DNA from 3 places in the Glutamicibacter sp. BW78 genome. Region 3 is predicted to be linked to each of the others. Evidence: predicted binding sites of a transcription regulator. Region 3 holds the regulator's gene; each other region holds the start of a gene.
The links. Region 3 encodes LexA, which represses DNA repair genes until DNA is damaged. Its sites were predicted from a motif close to TCGAACANNTGTTCGA; they were not measured.
Positions count from the first base shown of each region.

Region 1: uvrA (excinuclease ABC subunit UvrA) is a predicted target of LexA. The motif match lies at 1,702-1,717, and genes of this name have one in related genera.
Region 2: ruvA (Holliday junction branch migration protein RuvA) is a predicted target of LexA. The motif match lies at 2,873-2,888, and genes of this name have one in related genera.

Region 1 is NZ_NRGU01000006.1:116,394-120,658, reverse strand. Features, by position in the region: gene CIK75_RS00660 (TM2 domain-containing protein) at 1-53, opposite strand, end outside; gene CIK75_RS00655 (hypothetical protein) at 278-481, shown strand; gene CIK75_RS00650 (MBL fold metallo-hydrolase) at 500-1,171, opposite strand; gene CIK75_RS00645 (GntR family transcriptional regulator) at 1,278-1,655, shown strand; gene uvrA (excinuclease ABC subunit UvrA) at 1,788-4,265, shown strand, end outside.
Region 2 is NZ_NRGU01000023.1:14,458-18,722, forward strand. Features, by position in the region: gene secD (protein translocase subunit SecD) at 1-471, opposite strand, end outside; gene yajC (preprotein translocase subunit YajC) at 565-981, opposite strand; gene ruvB (Holliday junction branch migration DNA helicase RuvB) at 1,112-2,188, opposite strand; gene ruvA (Holliday junction branch migration protein RuvA) at 2,198-2,821, opposite strand; gene ruvC (crossover junction endodeoxyribonuclease RuvC) at 2,932-3,516, opposite strand; gene CIK75_RS03490 (YebC/PmpR family DNA-binding transcriptional regulator) at 3,523-4,265, opposite strand, start outside.
Region 3 is NZ_NRGU01000008.1:204,416-208,680, forward strand. Features, by position in the region: gene hflX (GTPase HflX) at 1-365, shown strand, start outside; gene CIK75_RS01795 (ATP-dependent DNA helicase) at 358-2,376, shown strand; gene lexA (transcriptional repressor LexA) at 2,435-3,160, opposite strand; gene CIK75_RS01805 (LysM peptidoglycan-binding domain-containing protein) at 3,424-3,822, shown strand; gene CIK75_RS01810 (histidinol-phosphate transaminase) at 3,891-4,265, shown strand, end outside.

The DNA of each region.
Region 1 (4,265 bases), on a different contig from region 3:
TAGGCCGTGCCATGGTCCTGGCCGCTGTTTTCGGACTGGTTGGTGTCAGACATGTTTCCCCCAAGGATGGATGTGAATGTGAGTTACTCCATAGAGCGTACTGTTCTCCGAGGTTTTTGGTTCCACCTGACTGCTGTCTGGATTCTCAGGAGACCGTCCCGGGGACATGGCAACCAGATGGCGTGGACGGCCAGCTCTACCAATCCTTCCCGTGCCGTGTCAGGGGTGGTAGAGCTGGGGTCAGCACCGACGGAACACCGCACAGGAGGAACCGGCCATGGAAAACCCACTACCCCGCGCCTACCAGAGCTATCTGGAGGGGGCCGAACCAGCCTTCCTCGATACCGTCAGACCCGTCATGCAGGAATCCGTTGCCGAAGGCGAGTACGGGGTTCTCGTGAGGTTCCTCGGAACTGGCGTCCAAGCCCTGGTTTCGGAGACGGTCCCGTTCGGAGAGGTCCGGGAACTGCATCACGAGTAGGGGCGGCCAGCCAGCGGTCTACCAGCCGCGCTGCTTCCATTCAGGGAGCTGAGGGCGCTCGGCACCCAGCGTCGTGCCCTGACCGTGACCCGGGTGGACGAATGAGTCATCCGGGTACTGCCCAAAGAGGCGCTCGGAGACGTCCTCATACAGGGAGGCGAACCGGTCGGTATCGCCTTCGGTGTTCCCCAGCCCTCCAGGGAAGAGGCTGTCACCGCTGAAGATATGCGTCGGGCCCGAGGGGTCCTCGTAGATGTAGGCGATGGAACCCGGCGTATGACCCCGCAGATGCACGGTTCGCAGATCGAAGCCCTCAACGTTCCCGATATCGCCCTGGCCGAGGATTACATCGGCTTCTACTCCCGTGGCCGCACGAATACCTTCTGCGTCCTCGGCCCCGCAGGCCGTCCGCGCGCCGGTCTCATCGGCCAGCTCCCGGAGAGCCCGCACGTGGTCCCAATGTTGGTGGGTGGTGGCGATCAATTCCAGATGCGGGGCCACCGACGCATCTGCGGCGGCGTCGTGGATGAGGCCGCGGAGTGCCGACGCCTCGTCGGCCGCATCGATCAGCACCTGCGCGCCGGTCCGCTTATGGGTGATGAGGTAGGCGTTGTTGTCCATCGACGAAACGGACACGCGGCGGATGGTGACCTCCGCCAGGTCATGCAACAGCGAATTCTCTGGGCTCATAACGCCAGCCTAGGCGCTGCTCGGAACGAGGGAAAAGTGGTGACGGGTACTGTGGGTGCACCCGCAGCAACGGCCAGCGACCGGCCCGGATCCCCAAGGAGACCCAGTGAATGACGACGTCTTGGACTTTGTCGCCATCAGCAAGGACGGGCCGGCGAACCCGTACGACCAGATCCGCCAGCAGATCCTCGGAGCCATCGGCTCGGGGAGGCTGGTCCCGGGAACCCGGCTGACTTCGGTGCGGGCGCTCGCCGGACGTCTGGGTGTTGCCGTGAACACGGTCGCCCGGGCCTACCGTGAACTTGAACAAGCAGGGGCTGTTGAAACCCGCGGACGTCACGGAACCGTCGTGCTGGCTACGGGCTCCGAGGGGGACCGCAGGCTTGCTTCAGCGGCCCAGGAATTGGCGACGGAAGCCAAAAGTTGGGGCGTCGGCGAGGACCGTGCCGTTGAATTTTTGCGGGCAGCCTTCCGCGTGCAGTGAACACCTCAGGAGCAAACCCGCTGAAACACGGGTAAAACCTTGCCCTTCGAACGTGTGTTCGACGCCAAGTTCGACTACTCTGGATCCGTGGCTATTTCCTCCAGCGAATTGCAATCCGTTCCCAGCGTTTCCATGGAATCCATTGAGCGTGCACATGACCGGTCACGCCTTCTCGTCAAGGGTGCCCGGGAACATAACCTGCGCAACGTGGACCTTGACCTGCCGCGGGACGCGATGATCGTCTTCACCGGCCTCTCGGGGTCGGGTAAGTCCTCGCTGGCCTTCGACACGATCTTCGCCGAAGGCCAGCGCCGCTATGTCGAATCGCTGTCCGCCTATGCTCGCCAGTTCCTCGGCCAGGTCGATAAGCCGGACGTGGACTTCATCGAAGGACTGTCCCCGGCAGTCTCGATCGACCAGAAGTCGACGTCGAAGAACCCGCGCTCGACGGTCGGGACCATCACCGAAATCTATGACTACATGCGCCTGTTGTGGGCTCGTGTCGGCCACCCGCACTGCCCGGTGTGCCATGAGCCAGTCACCCGGCAGACGCCGCAGGCCATCGTGGACCAGCTGCTCGAGCTCGAGGACGGGACACGCTTCCAGGTCCTCGCTCCGGTGGTCCGCTCACGTAAGGGCGAATTCGTCGACCTGTTCAAAGAGCTCGCAGCCAAAGGCTACGCACGGGCCAGGGTCGACGGGGACACCATCCAGCTCAGTGATCCGCCGAAGCTGGGCAAGCAGTACAAACACACCATAGAGGTCGTCATTGACCGGCTCGTCGCCAAGGATGGCATCCGTCAACGGTTGACGGACTCCATCGAAACGGCTCTGGGTCTGGCCGATGGCCGCGTGCTCGCCGATTTCGTTGACCTTCCAGAGAAAGACGACGCACGGGTCAGGGCCTTCTCCGAACACCTGGCTTGCCCGAACGAGCACCCGCTGGCCATTGATGAGGTCGAACCGCGGTCCTTCTCCTTCAACAATCCCTTTGGCGCCTGCCCCGCATGTACCGGCATCGGCACCCGACTGGAGGTAGACGAAGACCTGGTCGTCCCCGACCCCGGCAAGACGTTGGCGGAAGGGGCCATTGCGCCGTGGTCGCTGGGCGTTGCCACCACGCAGTACTGGAACCGGCTCCTGAAGGGTCTGGGCGATGACCTGAAATTCGACCTGGATACCCCCTGGCGCAAATTCACCGATACCCAGCGTGACGCGATCCTCAACGGCAAGGACCATAAGGTCGTCGTCCAGTACCGCAACCGCTTCGGACGCGAACGCAAATACAGCACCGGTTTCGAAGGCGTCATCCAGTACATCCACCGCAAGCACCTGGAAACCGAATCCGATCACGCCCGGGACCGGTACGAGGAATACATGCGGCAGATCCCCTGCCCCGTGTGCAACGGTGCCCGGCTGAACCCTGCCTCGCTATCGGTACTGATCAACGGCAAGTCCATTGCCGAAGTTTCCGCCATGCCGATGCGCGAATGCGCCGACTTCCTCAACGCCCTGGTCCTGTCGGGACGAGAAAAGCAGATCGCCCACCAGGTACTTATTGAGATCCAGGCCCGGCTGCGCTTTCTCCTCGACGTCGGACTCGAATACTTGAACCTCGAACGGGCCGCCGGCACGCTCTCCGGTGGGGAGGCGCAACGTATCCGCTTGGCCACCCAGATCGGTTCGGGACTGGTCGGTGTCCTCTACGTCCTGGACGAGCCCTCCATCGGTCTGCACCAGCGCGATAACCGACGGCTGATCGAGACGTTGAACCGTCTGCGCGATTTGGGCAACACCTTGATCATCGTCGAGCATGACGAAGACACCATCCACCAGGCCGACTGGATCGTTGATGTGGGCCCCGGCGCCGGTGAACACGGAGGCACCGTGGTGCATTCAGGCTCGTTGGAAGGCCTGCTGGCCAATACCGATTCGATGACTGGCGACTACCTCGCGGGACGGCGCAAGATCGAATTGCCGGCCAAACGCCGCAAGATCGACCGCAAACGCCAGGTCACCGTCGTCGGCGCCCGGGAAAACAACCTGCAGGATGTGACCGTGAAGTTCCCGCTCGGTGTCCTCACCGGCATCACCGGTGTGAGCGGATCCGGCAAGTCCACGCTGGTCAACGACATCCTCTATAAGGTGATGGCCAATCAGCTCAACGGGGCCAAACAGGTGGCCGGGCGGCATACCCGGGTCGAGGGCCTGGACCAGCTCGACAAGGTGGTCCACGTGGACCAAAGCCCGATCGGTCGGACCCCCCGCTCCAACCCGGCGACCTACACCGGCGTCTTTGACCATGTCCGCAAGCTCTTTGCCGAGACCAATGAGGCCAAGGTGCGCGGCTACCTGCCGGGGCGCTTCTCCTTCAACGTGAAGGGCGGCCGCTGCGAGTCCTGCTCAGGTGACGGCACGCTGAAGATCGAAATGAACTTCCTGCCCGACGTGTATGTGCCTTGCGAGGTCTGCCACGGGGCCCGGTACAACCGTGAAACCCTCGAGGTCCAGTACAAGGGCAAGTCGATCTCCGATGTGCTGAACATGCCGATCGAGGAGGCCGCCGAGTTCTTCGCCGCCTTCACACCGATCGCACGTCACCTGAAAACG
Region 2 (4,265 bases), on a different contig from region 3:
CGAGCCGTTCTTCGGCTTGGCCGTGGGCTGGGGCAGGTCGGCCTTCTTGGTGCGCTCAGCCTTGGGGGTGGCCTCCCACGTACCAGCAGCGATCACCGGGCGGAACTCCATGTTCGCCGAGGCTTGGATCAGTTCGCGGGTCTTTTCATCCGGGGATCCCGGCATGGAGACCACGACGTTGCGACCCGACTGGGTGGTGATCTCCGCTTCGGAGACACCGGAACCGTCAACACGCTGGCGAATGATCTTCACCGCTTGATCCAGCTGTTCCTGGTTGATCTCCTGGTCCCCTTGGACCTTCGGGGACAGGATCATCTGTGTGCCGCCCTCCAAGTCCAGGGCAAGCTTCGGGGAGAAGGTCGATTGCTGGGTTGCGACGCCGCTGATCAACACTGCCGAAAGGGCGATGATCATGATGCCGAGCCACAACAGCGCGCGGCGCGCGTGTTTGATCGGGCCAGTGTTCTTCATTATGGGACTTCCTGCTCAAGACGTCGCTCAAGGACGTCGGAGTACGGCAGAACGCGGCGTCGGCCCCCAGGGGAGGCCGACGCCGCGATGCATCTAGTCGTTCGGGTTCTTGCCTTCGCCATCAAGCCGGCGCAGGGTCTCCTCGGGAGTTTCTCCGGCGGGTGCCTCGGCATCGTCCATCGGGACACCGGCGTCATTGCCTGACTCAGCGACGGGAACGACCTTGGCGATGGCCTGGGCGTGGACCGTGGCGGTGGTTCCGGGGGAGATTTCCAGAATGACCTTATTATCGTCGGTGTCGATCCCCACCACCGTTCCGAACAGGCCGAAGTTGGTCATCACTTCGGAGCCAACGCTCAGCTGCGAACGCAGCTCTTGCTGCTTCTTCTGCGCCTTCTTGCGTCCGCGGAACATCATGAAGATGAGGAACGCAAAAGCCAAAATGAGGATCAGGGTCATCGGGTCGAAGCCCGCGGGCTGACCCGCCTGAGCGAATACGGTGGAGGTCAAGAGTTACTACCTGTTTCTGTTCCGGGGACTTCCGCGCACGTTTTCGACAACGTCCACGGAGGGCAAGACACTATTGTATAGGCCTATTCTGGACGTTCCGTGACTGTTGGCCCCTTCCCGGCATGACGCATCAGCTGGCTGAGGGGTTCTCCGTGGAGTCCTGACGGCCGAATTGGCCGCCCGGGGTATCGTATTGAACCGCTTGGGCCGGCACGGCCAACCCCAGATGTTCCCAGGCGGCCGGCATGGCGATTCGCCCGCGTGGCGTGCGCCCCAGGAGGCCCTCCCGCACCAGGAAAGGCTCGGCAACGGTCTCCACCGTTTCCATTTCCTGTCCCACGGCGATGGCCAGGGTCGACAGGCCCACCGGTCCGCCACCGAACTTGGTGCACAGGGCTTCAAGGACGTTGCGGTCCATCCGGTCCAGCCCCCTGGAGTCGACCTCATACATGTCCAGTGCCGCGGAGGCGGTCCGGGCGTCGATCTGCTCAATCCCGTGGACCAGAGCCCAGTCACGGACACGGCGGAGCAGGCGGTTGGAAATACGGGGTGTTCCCCGCGAACGCAGGGCAATCTCGGCGAAGGCAGCGGAATTAACTGACATATCCATGAGCATCGCTGAACGCCGCAACACCAATTCGAGTTCCTCGGTCGCGTAGAACTCCAAATGTCCGGTGAAGCCGAACCGGTCGCGTAAGGGCCCGGGCAGCAGGCCGGCGCGTGTGGTGGCCCCGACGAGAGTGAAGGACGGGATTTCCAGGGGGATCGCCGTGGCCCCTGCCCCCTTGCCCACAACAATATCCACCCGGAAGTCCTCCATGGCCATGTACAGCATTTCTTCGGCTGGACGGCTCATGCGGTGGATCTCATCCAAAAATAGCACCTCGCCTTCGGTCAGCGAGGAGAGGATGGCTGCCAGGTCCCCGGCATGTTGAATGGCGGGACCGGAGCTGATGCGCAGCGGGGCGTTCATTTCTGCTGCGATGATCATGGCCAACGTGGTCTTGCCCAGCCCTGGGGGGCCGGAGAGCAGAACATGGTCGGCTGCCCGTTCGCGGATCCGCGAGGCTTCCAGGACCAGGGATAGTTGTTGCCTGACCCGGGGTTGGCCCACGAAGTCATGGAGGTTCTTCGGGCGCAGTGCCGACTCGAGCGCCCGCTCCTCCGGCTCCGAGGTGGAGGCGGTGATCTGCTGGTTCTCGGTCATGGTTCTAGCCTATCGCCCGCCGGTTGAGGCGCCACGACCGAGATCGCGCAACACGGATTTGAGGATGGTGCCCACCTGGCCGGTGGCCACGAGCCCGGGTTCGGCCTTCTCGGTGGCCACCACCGCCTTTTCGGCATCCTTTTCCGACCAGCCCAACCCGGTCAAGGCCTGGAGCACCTGGTCCTTCCACGCCGGCAGGGCGGTACCCTGCGGTGTCGTGGTGGATTCGCCCGTGGGCGTGAGCTTTCCGGCCAACTCCAGGACGATGCGTTGGGCCCCCTTGGGTCCGATTCCAGGAACCCGGGAAAAAGCCTTGGCGTCCCCGTCCGAGGCGGCCACCCTGACGTCTTCGGGAGTATGGGCCGCCAAAACCGCCAACGCCAGCCGCGGACCGATCCCTGCCACGGAGAGCAGGACCTCGAAGACTTCGCGCTCCCCCGCTTCGGCAAATCCGAAGAGCGTCATCGAGTCCTCGCGGACCACCATCGAGGTGTGGACTACTGCCTCTCGGCCCACGTGCAGCCCGGACAGGGTCTGCGGGGTGGCCTGGATGAGCATCCCGAAACCTGAGACCTCAATGACGGCACTGTTGAGGGCCACGTGGCTCACCACACCCTTAAGCGAACTGATCATTAAAAGACTTCCTCCGGCGTCGTCCTGGTATCGGCGACCGCAACACGGCATCCGAACATATCTACGAATACCTTACCTGCTGGCCTATGATTCCGGGCCCAGCGACTCGGTTAGCCTCGTTGACGTGTTGCTGCCTCGGCGGCAGCCCAGGCTCGTTGCGCCGGGGTCAAACCGCTGGAACCGGCAGTCACGCCGGTGGAGGCCTGCGAGCCGGGGGCCGCACCGCGCCACCCGTGCGTAATGGCCAAGGCGGCGGCATCGGCGGCATCGGCAGGTTTGGGTGGCTCGGCGAGGCGAAGGATCTTCGCCACCATCTTGCCCACGGCTGCCTTGCTCGCCTGTCCGCTTCCGGTGACAGCGGCCTTCACCTCGGTCGGTGTATGCAAGGCGACCGGGATGCCGCGACGGGCTGCGGCGACAATGACGATCCCCGAGGCCTGCGCGGTGCCCATCACCGTGCTGACATTGAGCTGGCTGAAGACCCGTTCGACGGCGAGGACGTCGGGGCAATGCTGGTCCAACCACGCGTCGATGCCTTCGGCAATGGCCAGAAGGCGCTGATCCAAGGGGGTGTCCGGGGACGTGCCGACCACCGTGACATCAACCAGGGAAGCCCGCCGGTTGGGTTCGACGTCGACCACGGCCAAACCACAACGGGTCAGTCCCGGGTCGACGCCGACCACACGCAACGCCATGGGGTGCTAGTCGTCCTCTTCGAGTTCGGCCATAACCTCATCGGTGAGGTCGGCATTGGAGTACACGTTCTGCACATCGTCGAGTTCTTCGAGGGCATCGGCAAGCTTGAGGAACTTACGTGCCGCTGCTGCGTCGATCTGGACCTGCATGGACGGTACGAACTCGACCTCATCGGATTCGTACTCGATGCCGGCCTCCTCCAACGCCTTGATCACGGACTGCAGGTCAGTCGGTTCGCAATGGACCTCAAAGCTGTCCCGGGATTCCTTGACTTCTTCGGCACCGGCGTCGAGCACTGCCATCAGCAGGTCATCTTCGGTCAGCTCGTTCTTCGGCACCGAGATCACGCCCTTGCGGGTGAACATATAGGCCACCGAACCCGGGTCCGCGACGGTCCCACCACTGCGGGTGATGGCCAGGCGCACCTCGGAAGCGGCCCGGTTCTTGTTATCGGTCAGGCACTCGATGAGCAGCGCAGAGCCTTGAGGTCCGCGTGCTTCGTAGATGATCTCGGCATAGTCGATGACCTCGCCGGTCAGTCCGGCACCGCGTTTGACGGCCCGGTCGATATTGTCGTTCGGCACCGAGGTCTTCTTCGCCTTGGCAACGGCGACCTCCAAGCCAGGGTTGCCTGCCATATCGGCGCCACCGGCGCGGGCTGCGACCTCGATGTTCTTGATGAGCTTGGCAAACGACTTCGCGCGCTTGGCGTCGATGGCCGCCTTCTTATGCTTGGTGGTTGCCCATT
Region 3 (4,265 bases):
GTGAAGTCTTGACCGAGGTCGACGCCCAGAACATCGCCGAGATCATCGTGTTGAATAAGGCCGACATTGCCGACCCGTTCGTTGTCGAGCGTATTCGCCAACGCGAACCGAACCATGTGGTGGTCTCCGCTCGCACCGGCGGCGGGATCCCTGAGTTGCTCGAAGCGATCAGCCAGGCAATTCCCCGCCCTGATGTGGCCCTGGAATTGTTGATTCCCTATGACCGCGGCGATCTGGTTCACCGGCTCCATGGCACCGACGCGGAGATCCTGGAAATCGAGCATCTTGATGAAGGCACTCGCCTGTCCGTGAAGGTACGCGGGGCACTCGCCGCTGAATTGGAGCAGTTCGTCGCACATGGCTGAAGTACAAGAGGTGGTCTCCCTCCTGGACCAGGCCGTTGAACGCATGGGCGGACAAAGCCGGCCCGGACAGCACGAGATGACCAAACAAGTGCTCGAGGCCTTCGAGAGCGGAAAGCATCTTCTGGTGCAGGCCGGCACCGGGACCGGCAAATCACTGGCCTATCTGGTCCCCGCGATTGCCCACGCTCTCGAATCGGATAAGCCAGTCGTTGTCTCCACAGCCACTCTTGCACTGCAGGCCCAGATCGTCGGCCGGGACGTTCCCCGCCTCCTGGAGAACCTCAACGACGAGTTACCTCGCCAGCTGGATGTAGCGCTGGCCAAGGGGCGGTCCAATTATGTCTGCAAGTACAAGCTCGGCGGCGGATACCCCGATGAAGATGAAGGGGCACTCTTCGCGCTCGGTGACGATGGGGCCGCCCGGCCGCTGACGGCTGGCGCAGGGCCCACCTCGGCACTGGGCCAAGAGGTCGTGCGCGTACGTCAATGGGCCGAGGAAACCGATTCGGGTGACCGCGATGATCTGGTCCCGGGGGTCAGCGATCGGGCGTGGAGACAGGTCTCCGTGAGCGCCATGGACTGTCTCGGTGCTCAACGATGCCCCATGGCCGAGGAATGCTTCAGTGAATTGGCCCGGAAGAAGGCCGGCGACGCCGACATCGTGATTACCAACCACGCCCTGCTGGCGGTCTCGGCCTTTGAAGGACTGGCGGTGTTGCCGGAGTTCGACACGGTGATCATCGATGAGGCGCATGAACTCCAAGACCGGGTGACCAATTCAGTGACGCGCCCCATCTCTGCTGCGCTGGTTGCTGCGGCAGCTACTGCGACCCGACGCAATTGCAAAGGTGTCGCCGTCGAAGCGCTTAATCAGGCCGGCAAGGCGCTAGCGGACTCCTTGGAAGGTGTCCCGACCGGTCTGCTACCCAAGGGTCTGAACGAGGAGCAGGGTGCTGCCATTGCCGCTGTGCGTGAGGCGGTCCGCACAGCGTTGTCTGATTCAAAACCCGGAAACGGCGAAACTGCTGATGGTGGGCGCCAGATGGCCCGGTCCCAATTGCTGTATCTCCAGGAACAGTGCGAACGCCTTGATGGTCCCGCCGATGAACGGGAAGTCGTGTGGATCTCCCGACAAGGAAACTTCACCCCGGGCGCCGGCTACAGTGCTCCCGATGAGTCGGCACCAGCGACCATCAATGTCGCCCCGCTATCGGTGGCCGGCAAATTGCGTGAGGGCCTCTTCGATGGCCGTACGGTTGTGCTGACCTCAGCCACCCTGGCCATAGGTGCCGCTTTTGAACCGGTGGCCGGTTCGCTTGGACTTCTGGGCGAGGGCGCTCCTGCCTGGACAGGTATCGACGTCGGTAGCCCCTTTGATTACTCCCGACAGGGGATGCTCTACGTCGCACGGCATCTGCCCAAGCCGTCGCGAAATGTATCCACCGAGGCGATGGATGAGCTCGCAGATCTGATTGGGGCATCCGGTGGGGGAGTGCTCGCCCTGTTTTCCTCGCGTCGGGCCGCCGAGGAGGCTGCCGAAGCCTTGCGACCGCGGGTCACTCCGGAAATTTTGTGCCAAGGCGAATCGAGCATGTCCACCCTGGTCAAACAATTTGCCGATGAACGCGACACCTGCCTCTTTGGCACCATGACCCTCTGGCAGGGAGTCGACGTCCCCGGTCAGTCATGCCGCCTGGTGGTTATTGACCGGATCCCCTTCCCCCGTCCGGATGACCCGCTGTCCACGGCGCGCAGTCGGGACGTGGCCCGCCATGGCGGGAACGGTTTCATGGCCGTCTCCGCCTCCCATGCAGCGGTGCGTCTGGCCCAAGGGGCGGGCCGACTCATCCGATCGACGGACGATCGTGGCGTCGTGGCCGTATTAGATTCACGGTTGGCCACTGAACGCTACGGTAGCTACCTGCGGGCATCGCTGCCCCCCATGTGGTCAACCACGGATAAGGACGTCGTGCTGGGTTCATTGCGCCGTCTGGCGGCCAGCGAGCACTAGATAGAGATGAAGGAGGGCCCCGTCCACGGACGGAGCCCTCCTTGGTCTCTACAGCGGTCTAGATCGAGCGCATCACCGAAACGACCTTGCCCATGACGGTGGCATGATCGCCCAAGATCGGCTCGTACTGGCGATTCTGTGGCAGCAGCCAGGTGTGGCCGTCACGCTGCCTGAAAGTCTTCACCGTGGCCTCGTCGTCCAATAAAGCCGCGACGACATCGCCGTTCTCTGCATGTTGTTGGCGGCGGACGACGACCCAGTCCCCATCACAGATCGCTGCTTCAACCATTGAATCGCCGCTGACCTTGAGCATGAACAGCTCGCCGTGCCCAACCAGCTGGCGGGGCAGGGACATCACGTCTTCCACTGCCTGGTCCGCCAGAATTGGTCCGCCCGCCGCGATGCGCCCCACCAGAGGCACACGGGCCACCTCTGAGGAGTCGTCCGACTCCACCACTGAAAGTGTCGGGCGGGGCTGCACCGGCTCTTCGGGGGCGAGGGACAGCTGTGGGTTCGCTGCCGTCTCCGGGTGCCCGGAACGCAGGATTTCCATGGCCCGCGGGCGGCGCGGGTCCCGCCGAATGTAGCCGAGCTTCTCCAACTGAGCGAGCTGGTGGGTGACGCTAGACAAACTCGCCAGACCGACGGTGTCGCCGATTTCGCGCATGGACGGCGGGTACCCCTTATCGGCCACGGCATCCTGGATGGTTTCCAAGATCCTCTTCTGTCGGATAGTCAACCCCTTCGGTGCCTTCTTCGGCGCCGGATTCTCAGCTGAGCTCATGATCCATCCCGTCCTGGTAAATCGCCGGCGTACCGGGGCTGTGCGCAATGTGTCGGATGCAACTGGTGGACTCTCATCCATCCAGCCGATGGCTTCTACTCTAGGGCAGTCGTCGACGTCATTCAAAGATTTATTCGAACGTGTCTCGACAATCTTCGTACATAGATGCTAAAAATGAGACAGAAGTTCGAATATGAGTTCGAAGACGGGAGTTGAATCCCGCAACCAGGACCCGCTTCGGCGGACAACAGGAAGGTAAGACCATGGCGCAGATCGCACTCGCGACCCCGGTGTTCCTCAATGACGATTCCGTTCAGACCATTTCCTCCCACCCCGCCAAAGCTCGCAGTGGCCGCCTGACGCTGACTCGTCGGGGCCGGTTCATCCTCATCGGCTTGCCGGTCATGCTGGTGGCCACCACACTCCTGGTGCTTGCCGGTATCTTCACCGCTCCGGTGATGGCCTCTGACGCCTCCGACACGACCTCTGTTGAGGCGCAGACGGTCTCGGTCATGGAAGGGGATACCGTCTGGGCCCTGGCCGCGGAATTCGCTCCGCAGCGCGACCGCCGAGACGTTGTGGCGGAAATCACCGAAATGAATGACCTGAAGGGATCGGTCCTCGTCCCCGGCCAACAGATCTTCGTTCCCGCCGGCAGCTAAGCCTCCTTTATGACCCCGGGCCCCGGCCCCGATTCCCGCCACGGACGGACGGGCAATAGAATGGGGCCGTGAGTGATCAGCTGGAACGACTGGCCAAATTGCCCCTGCGTGAGAACCTGCGGGGCATCGAACCCTACGGCGCACCCCAACTGGATGTTCCCATCCTGTTGAATGTCAACGAGAACACCCATCCGCTGCCCGCAGCCGTGAGCCGGGCCATCTCCGAAGACGTGAGCGCAGCCGCAACGGACCTGAACCGCTACCCTGACCGCGAGTTCACCGAACTGCGTGAACGCCTTGCCGGATATTTGGGGCACGGGCTGGGAGCCGAAAGTATTTGGGCGGCCAATGGCTCCAACGAAGTTCTGCAGCAGATCCTCCAGGCCTTCGGGGGGCCGGGGCGGACCGTGATGAGCTTCCCTCCGACATATTCGATGTACCCG